Regions from separate parts of the Pseudomonas sp. PVC-3-1 genome, predicted to be linked through region 1. Evidence: riboswitches for the same ligand, from Rfam matches in the RefSeq annotation. Region 1 holds a riboswitch; the other holds the start of a gene.
The links. Region 1 has a riboswitch for cobalamin ahead of cobW (cobalamin biosynthesis protein CobW). Riboswitches for the same ligand answer to the same signal wherever they lie in the genome.
Positions count from the first base shown of each region.

Region 2: another riboswitch for cobalamin. It lies ahead of AC2T4A_RS08590 (TonB-dependent receptor domain-containing protein); the one in region 1 lies ahead of cobW (cobalamin biosynthesis protein CobW).

Region 1 covers NZ_CM172023.1:255,689-259,893, forward strand. The annotation lists gene cobM (precorrin-4 C(11)-methyltransferase) at 1-94, opposite strand, end outside; gene AC2T4A_RS01255 (cobalamin biosynthesis protein) at 91-507, opposite strand; gene AC2T4A_RS01260 (CbtA family protein) at 578-1,288, opposite strand; gene AC2T4A_RS01265 (CbtB domain-containing protein) at 1,382-1,567, opposite strand; cobalamin riboswitch at 1,673-1,882, opposite strand; cobalamin riboswitch at 1,943-2,137, shown strand; gene cobW (cobalamin biosynthesis protein CobW) at 2,373-3,425, shown strand; gene cobN (cobaltochelatase subunit CobN) at 3,522-4,205, shown strand, end outside.
Region 2 covers NZ_CM172023.1:1,858,670-1,862,874, forward strand. The annotation lists gene AC2T4A_RS08590 (TonB-dependent receptor domain-containing protein) at 1-1,547, opposite strand, end outside; cobalamin riboswitch at 1,638-1,956, opposite strand; gene dxs (1-deoxy-D-xylulose-5-phosphate synthase) at 1,994-3,904, opposite strand; gene AC2T4A_RS08600 (Ldh family oxidoreductase) at 4,151-4,205, shown strand, end outside.

The DNA.
Region 1 (4,205 bases):
AGAGGATCACCGGACAGGAACGGATCAGCCGCTGGCCCTTGACCGTGATGAGTTCAGGGTCGCCGGGGCCGGCACCGATGAAATGGACCGTCATGGCTGCTCCTGTATGAGTTCGACGGGGATGAAAGCCAGCGCGCAGGTGGCTTGATCGCTGCGCCGTTTGCCCACCAGCAGGCGTGCCGGCGCACCGCTTTGCGCCTCGGCCTGTAGCAATGCCGCCGCCTCGGCTACGCTGGCGCTCCCGGTGGCGGCGCGCACGGTTTCGGAGGGCTCGCCCAGGCGCTTCTCGCATGTCGCGAGCTGTTGCGGCGTGAACAGTGCCAGCGGCAGGTCGAGCGCGGTGGCCAGCGCGACAAGCCCGTCTTCGTCGGCCTTCAGCGTGGCGCTGGCCAGCGCGGTGAGGTTCGACTCGTCGAGTCCGACTTCCGCCAGCGTTTCGCGCAGCAACTCGCGCAGTTCATCGAGCGAGCAGCCACGGCGGCAACCCAGGCCGGCAACCAGCGTCATTCTCTATCTCCAGAAAACAAAACCCCGCAGGCGGCCGAGCCGGCTGCGGGGGTCGAGCATAACGCGTGGATCAGGCCGACGGCGCGAAGCGACGGAACAGCCAGGCCGCGACCAGGCCCAGGGCTGCCCAGAACACCGCGTTGGTGACCAGCGAGGCGACGATGAACTCATGGGCGAGGCTTTCCGGCGCGAGGCTGGAATGCACTTCCGGCTGCGGCGCGCCGATCACATGCGGTACCACCAGCAGTGCGGCACCGACGATCTTCAGTGCCCAGTTGCGGCCGAACACCAGCAGCGCGAGGCCGGCGGCGGTGGCGGCGGCCGTGCCGATCCACCAGGTCTGCCGCAGGTTCAGGTCGGCGGCGGCGGTGCCGGGGACTTCCGGCGGCAGGCCCAGAGATGGAGCCAGGGTGAACACGGCGAAACCGGCCAGGCCCCAGAGCAGGCCTTCGGAGGTCTTGCCCGGCTCGCGCAGGGTGAACAGGCCGGCCAGCATCAGGGCGAAGCCCACCGCGACCACCAGGTTGCCGCCGGTGGTGGAGAGGATGCGCTGCCAGCCGTCTTCCGGTTCCCAGGCTTGCGCGTCATGGTGGTGGCCAGCGGCAGCACCCTCGGCATGCTCATGAGCGTGCTCCTCGACCAGCGCGGCGGCCGGCTCGGATTTCTCATAGGTTTCCGCCTTGAGGATCAGCGGGGATACCCACAGCAACTGGACCACGGTGAGTACCAGCGCCGCGATCAGACCGGCGAAACCGGCGGTCTGGGCGATACGTTTGATCATTGCAATTCTCCAGGCGAGACGAGGCCTCGAACGCTGCGAACGCGCGACCGGGAGTGCCTCGAATTCGCTGCGCTTACGCGCAGGCGGTGCACATCAGTGGCAGGGGAAACCAGCGCTGTGGCGGGTGTCGTGCGCGGCGTTGTGCACCGCTTCCAGATGCGAGAAGCCGGCGAAATACACCAGCAGCGCGCCCAGCAGGCTGGCGCCAACGGCCAGGCTGATGCGCTTGGAAAGGGGGATGGAAGTGCTCGACGCGTGCGTCAGGGTGCTGCTGGACATGAACGTTCCCTCTGAAGATCAAAGTAAGAGAACGCAGAGGTTGAACGCATTCGAACGCGCCGGAAGGACGCGCCACGGCCTGCGCCCGCCCACCGCGGGTTTGCCAAAAAACGAAAGCTCCAGGCCGGTCTCCGGGCTTGCGACGTTGGCTCGTGGCCAAGCGGGTCAGTCTTCCCATGCGTGCGCACAGTGACTACTGATGACCCTACGATCGCCTACCGTTGCGGGGGCAGCGCCGGACTGGTCCTTGCGGACGCACCGGCTTCCCGTTTCACCTCGCGCGCGGCGCGAGACACCTGAAACCGCGCTAGCTGACCACGGCAGCCGGCAGGCGTCAACCGATCCCCGGCGATTGACCGCCCCGTCTACGCTGCGTAGCCTTCCTCCCTTCGAGGTTCTCCGGCGCTGGCCGGAGCTAAGAGGGAACGTGGAAATCTTCGGATGCGCCACGGCTGCCCCCGCAACTGTGAACAGCCTGTCTCTTCATGCGCCACTGCCGATTCGGGCGGGAAGGCGAAGAGATAACCAAGGGCTGTGAGCCAGGAGACCTGCCTCGTCACCGGTTTTCGATCTGCTGCGCGTCGGCCATGCTGCGTTGGAGGATCGCCGTGGACTGCTCATTGACTACAGTCAACTCTGCATCCCCGGCGATCCTCCGCCTAGCCTGGCTCTAGCTCGCGAGATCCGGAACCGGTTCGTTATCAACAGACAACCGGGCGGGGTGATCCGGTGGCGACCTTCGTTGCGCGGCGAACCCGCGCGCGCGCCCTTCATCCGCCTTCCAACTTCCGCTTGCGAGGCGCGCATGAAAACCCTGGCCAAACTCCCCGTCACCATCGTCACCGGCTTCCTCGGTGCCGGTAAGACCACCCTGCTCCGCCACATGCTCGACAATGCCGAAGGCCGCCGCATCGCGGTGATCGTCAACGAATTCGGCGAGCTGGGCATCGACGGCGAAATCCTCAAGCAGTGCTCCATTGGCTGCAGCGAAGAAGAAGCGGTCGGCCGCGTCTTCGAACTGGCCAACGGCTGCCTGTGCTGCACCGTGCAGGAAGAATTCTTCCCGGTGATGCGCGAGCTGGTGGCGCGCCGCGGCGACCTCGACCAGATACTCATCGAAACTTCCGGCCTGGCCCTGCCCAAGCCGCTGGTGCAGGCCTTCCAATGGCCGGAAATCCGCAACGCCTGCACCGTGGATGCGGTGATCACCGTGGTCGACAGCCCGGCCGTGGCCGCCGGCACCTTCGCCGCCCACCCCGAGCAGGTGGACGAGCAGCGCAAGCAGGACCCGAACCTGGATCACGAATCGCCGCTGCACGAACTCTTCGAAGACCAGCTCGCCAGCGCCGACCTGGTGGTACTGAACAAGGCCGACCTGCTCGACGCCGACGCGCTGGCCCGCGTACGCGCCGAAGTCGCGGAAGAACTGCCGCCGGCGGTGAAGATCGTCGAAGCCAATTCCGGCCAGCTGCCGCTCTCCGTGCTGCTGGGTCTGAATGCCGAAGCCGAGCTGCACATCGACAGCCGCCCGACGCATCACGACCACGAGGGCCATGAAGATCATGACCACGACGAGTTCGACTCCTTCCATGTCGACCTCCCGGAAGTGGAAGAGCGCGCCCTGCTGGATGCCCTGAACGCGCTGGTCGAGCGCCACGCCGTGCTGCGCATCAAGGGCTTCGTCGCCATCCCCGGCAAACCCATGCGCCTGCTGGTGCAAGGTGTCGGCAAGCGCTTTGACAAGCACTTCGACCGCGCCTGGCGCAGCGATGAAACCCGCGGCACGCGCCTGGTGGTGATCGGCCAGGAACTGGACCAGGCCGCCATCGCCAACGAGCTGCGTACCGCCCTCTCCTGATCGTGTAGGAGCGAGCTTGCTCGCGAACCAACCTCGCAGCGGGGCAATGTTCGCGAGCAAGCTCGCTCCTACGAAGAGCCACCATCGAGCAAACCCATGCACCTGCTGCGCACCCAACCCGGCGGCTTCGTCCCCGACGACGGCATCGCCGACCTGGCCCAGACGCCCGCCGACCTGGTGATTCTTTGCAGCGGCGACTCGCACCTGGCGCTGCTCGCCGAGGCCGCCCGCGAACTGCCGGAGGATTACCCGAGCCTGCGCCTGGCCAACCCCATGCAGTTGCAGAACCACGCCTCGGTGGACCTCTACGTCGACGAGGTGCTGCAACATGCCAAGGTCATCCTGATTTCCGTGCACGGTGGTGTCGGTTACTGGCGCTACGGCATGGAGCAGTTGGTGGCGCTGGCCGAGCGCGGCGTCACGCTGATCGCGGTACCCGGCGACGACAAACCCGACCCCGAACTGGCCGCGCTGTGCAGCGTTGCGTCGCACGACGCAGAGCGCCTCTGGCAGTACCTGCGCCAGGGCGGCATGGACAACGCCCGGCAATTCTTCGCCTGCCTCGCCAACCGTCACCTGCAACGCGATTACGCCTGGAGCGAGCCACAAACCCTGCCGCGCGTGTCGGTCTATCACCCGCAAGTGGGCAGTTGCGACCTCGCCCGCTGGCAGGCCGACTGGCATCCCGAGTCCCCGGTGGCCGCCTTGCTGTTCTATCGCACGCACCTGCAAGCGGCGAACACCGGCTTTATCGACACCTTCTGCGAACGCCTGCAGGCC
Region 2 (4,205 bases), 1.6 Mb from region 1:
CTCAGGGTGCGGCGCGCGCGGTAAGGCAGAGTGTGGCCGCTGTCGCGGTCGCGCGGGTCGATCAGACTCAGGCCGAGCGCGGCCTGCCAGCCCAGCACCTCGCGGGCGACGCTGGCTTCGAAGCCATCGATGCGCGCCTTGTTGATGTTCTCCGGCTGGTTGCTGGTGCTGTCCCAGGCGATCAGGTCGTCGATCTCGGTGCGGTACAGCGAGGCTTCCAGGTGCGTGCCTTCGATGTCCCCGCGCCATTGCAGTTCGTAGGTTTTCGAGGTCTCGGCCTTCAGGTCCGGGTTGCTCGCGCCGGGGTAGTAGAGGTCGCTGAAGGTCGGCGCGCGGAAGCCTTCGCCGTAGCTGGCAATCCAGGTCTGGCTTTCGCCCACCGGCAGGCTGAAGGCGGCGTTCCAGCTGTTCTGGCTGCCGTAGGCCTGGTTGTTGTCGTGGCGGATGCCCAGTTCGGTGCCGAAGCTGTCGCCCTTGAAGCTGTGCTGGGCAAAGAAGGCGCGGTTGCTGCGCTGGTCCTCTGCAAAGGCGGTGGTGCCATCGACCTTGTCTTCGTACCAGTCGGCGCCCAGGGCCAACTGGTTGGCTTCGTCCAGTTGCAGGCGGTTGATCCAGCTCGCCGAGTGGCGGGTGGTTTCCAGCGTGCCGTTGTTCCAGCTGTCGGCGGCGCCCACAGCCTTGTTGCGGTCGTAGCTGCGGCCCAGCTCCAGGCGGCTGTTCCACATCTTGGTGATCTGGCCGTCGAGGTAGGCGCTGTAGCTGCTGACGCGGAATTCGTCCTGCGGCGTACCGGGCTCGAAGTTGTAGGCGTCGTCGTATTCGTTCTTGCCGCGCTGGTCGTTGAGGTTCAGCCCGGCCTTCCAGTCATCGCTGAAGCGATGGTCCAGGTTCAGGTGCACGGCCTTGTTGCGCTGGGCGTCGTGGTCGTTGTCGGCGCCGACGTTGTCGCTGGTGCGGTCCCAGCCCTGGCTCTCGTCGAGGCTGCCACCGAGGTTGTAGCGGGTCTGCTCGTTGCCGCCGGAGAGGCTCAGGCTGCGCTCGAAGGTGCCGTGGCTGCCGGCGGCCAGGCGCACTTCCGGGTGCAGGCCGGCTTCGCCGCGGCGGGTGAAGATCTGGATGACCCCGCCGATGGCGTCGGCGCCATACAGCGCCGAGCGCGGGCCGCGGGTCACTTCGACGCGCTCGATGCTGTCGATGCTCAGGTAGTCCAGGCGGGCGATGCCGCTGCTGGCCGAGGCGACGCGCTGGCCGTCCACCAGCACCAGGGTCTGCGCGGTGCTGGTACCGCGCACGGAGTAGGACACCACGCCGCCGGAGCTGCCCATCTGTACGCCAGGCACGCGGGCGAGCAGGGCGGGCACGCTGCGCACCTGCAGGCGTTCGATGTCGGCGCGGGTGAACACGCTGTTGGCCGAGGTGGCTTCGGCGCGCGGCTGGGCCTGGCGGGCGGAGGTGATCACCTGGTCGGAGAGCGTGTAGATGTCGCCAGCGGCGAAGGCCATGCCGGGCAGCAGGCTGGTGGCCAGGGCGAGTCGGGTCAGTTTCATGGAACGTCCTCAAAAGCGGTCGGATGACTTTCGAGGAGGGCGTGGCAAGGGCGGCAGGCCGCACTTGACGGTGCGGCCCTCCGCAACACCTGTCGGGGCGTGTCGAGGGCGGTCTCCGGGCTGCCGACGTCACATCGCCGCCTTCCCACAAGAGCAGTGGCCATGGCGATGCTGCGAGTCGAACCGGCCCTGATCTGCTGCGCGTCGGCATAACTGCGTTGAAAGCAGAAGCGGAAGGCTCATTTGCTGTAGCAAACTCCGCTTCCACTTCTGCTTTCGCCTTGTTCTGCTCTAGCTCGCGAGATCAGGATCCGGTTCGGGAACGTGTCGGTTACCGTTGCGGGGGCAGCGCAGGTCTTTCACCTGCTTCCCGTTACCTCGAACGAAAACCGGCGCACCTTAGAGGGTGCGCCGGTGACTGGCAATACTCAGTGCGAGGGATGCGCTCAGCGGTTGCCGAGCGCTTCCAGCCGTGCCTTCACCGAGGCTTCGATGCCGGCGGCGTCCAGCCCGCACTCCGCGAGCATCTGTGCCGGTTTGGCGTGCTCGACATAGTAGTCCGGCAGGCCCAGGTGCAGGATTGGCTGCTGGAGGTTCTCGCGGGCGAGGAATTCGCTGACGGCGGCGCCGGCGCCACCCATCACCGAGTTTTCCTCGACGGTCACCAGCAGCTCGTGGCTGGCGGCCAGCTGGCGTACCAGCTCTTCGTCCAGCGGCTTGACGAAGCGCATGTCGGCGACGGTTGCGTCGAACTGCTCGGCCACTTTCAGCGCTTCGGCCAGTTGCACGCCGAACACCAGGAAGGCGACCTTGCCAGCCTTGCCTTCACGGCGCACCACGCCCTTGCCGATTTCCACCGGGGCCAGTTCGGCTTCGATGCTGGCGTTCGGGCCGGTACCGCGCGGGTAGCGCACCGCCGCCGGGCCTTCGAAGTGATGGCCGGTGGTGAGCAGCTTGCGCAATTCGTTCTCGTCGCTGGGGGTCATCACCAGCATGCCGGGGATGCAGCGCAGGTAGGAGAGGTCGAAGCTGCCGGCGTGGGTCGGGCCGTCTTCGCCGACCAGACCGGCGCGGTCGATGGCGAACAGCACATCGAGGTTCTGCACCGCGACGTCGTGGATCAGTTGGTCGTAGCCGCGCTGCAGGAAGGTGGAGTAGATCGCCACCACCGGTTTGGCGCCATCGCAGGCCATGCCGGCCGCCAGGGTCACGGCGTGCTGCTCGGCGATGGCGACGTCGAAGTAGCGGTCCGGGAACCTGTCGGCGAAGGCGACCAGGTCGGAGCCTTCCTTCATTGCCGGGGTGATGCCGACCAGGCGCGGGTCTTGCGCGGCCATGTCGCATAGCCACTGGCCAAATACGCTGGAGTACTTCGGCCCGCCGGTCTTCTTCGGCACGGCGTGGGCGGGGGCGCCTTCGGGTTCGAGCTTGGTGATGGCGTGGTAGCCGATCGGGTCGATCTCGGCCGGGCCGAAGCCCTTGCCCTTCTTGGTCACCACGTGGAGGAACTGCGGGCCCTTGAGGTCACGCATGTTGCGCAGGGTGGCGATCAGGGTGGGCAGGTCGTGGCCGTCGATGGGGCCGATGTAGTTCCAGCCCAGCTCCTCGAACAGGGTGCCGGGGACCAGCATGCCCTTGGCGTATTCCTCGGTGCGGCGGGCGATCTCCCAGGCGCCGGGCAGGCGCGAGAGCACCTTCTTGCTGCCTTCGCGCATGCTGCTGTAGGTGCGGCTGGAGAGGATCTTGGCCAGGTAGTTGGACAGGCCGCCGACGTTGTTGGAGATCGACATGTCGTTGTCGTTGAGGATCACCAGCATGTCGGCCTTTACTTCCGACGCGTGGTTGAGCGCCTCGAAGGCCATGCCGGCGGTCAGCGCGCCGTCTCCGATCACTGCCACCGACTTGCGACTGGAGCCCTGCATGCGCGCGGCGATGGCCATGCCGAGGGCCGCGCTGATGGAGGTGCTGGAGTGGCCGACGCCGAAGGTGTCGTACTCGCTCTCCGAGCGGCGCGGGAAGGCGGCCAGGCCGTCCTTCTGGCGCAGGCTGCCCATGCGTTCGCGGCGGCCGGTGAGGATCTTGTGCGGGTAGGCCTGGTGGCCGACGTCCCACACCAGACGGTCGTCCGGGGTGTCGAAGACGTAGTGCAGGGCCACCGTCAGTTCGATGACGCCCAGGCCTGCGCCGAAGTGGCCGCCGGTCTGGCCGACGCTGTACAGCAGGTACTGGCGCAGTTCGTCAGCGAGGGTCAGCAGCTCCGTCTCGCCCAGCCGACGCAGCTCGACCGGCGTGCTGGCGCGGTCGAGCAGGGGCGTGGCAGGGCGCGCGCGGGGAATCTCGTGAAACGTCGTGGGCATCAGGCTGATCGTTATGAGAAGGCAAAGATGCGGAAGTTTACCCGAAGCTCAGGATTGGCCCAAGCAACGTGGGGCCAATCCTTCGGACGACCGGATAGTCGGAAATGGTGCGGCAGGCTGTGCCGAAATCGTCGTCGCTGCCGACGATTGCACGCAAGCGGGCCTTGGCGCGAGCATCCACTGTAGACACGATCACCGACCGGCGGCGGATTGCCGCAGTCTTTTGTAGCAACCGAGGAGGATGGCGTGACCCGACTGAGCCTGGAAGAACTGCGCGAACTGTCCGAAGCGATCCTGCGTC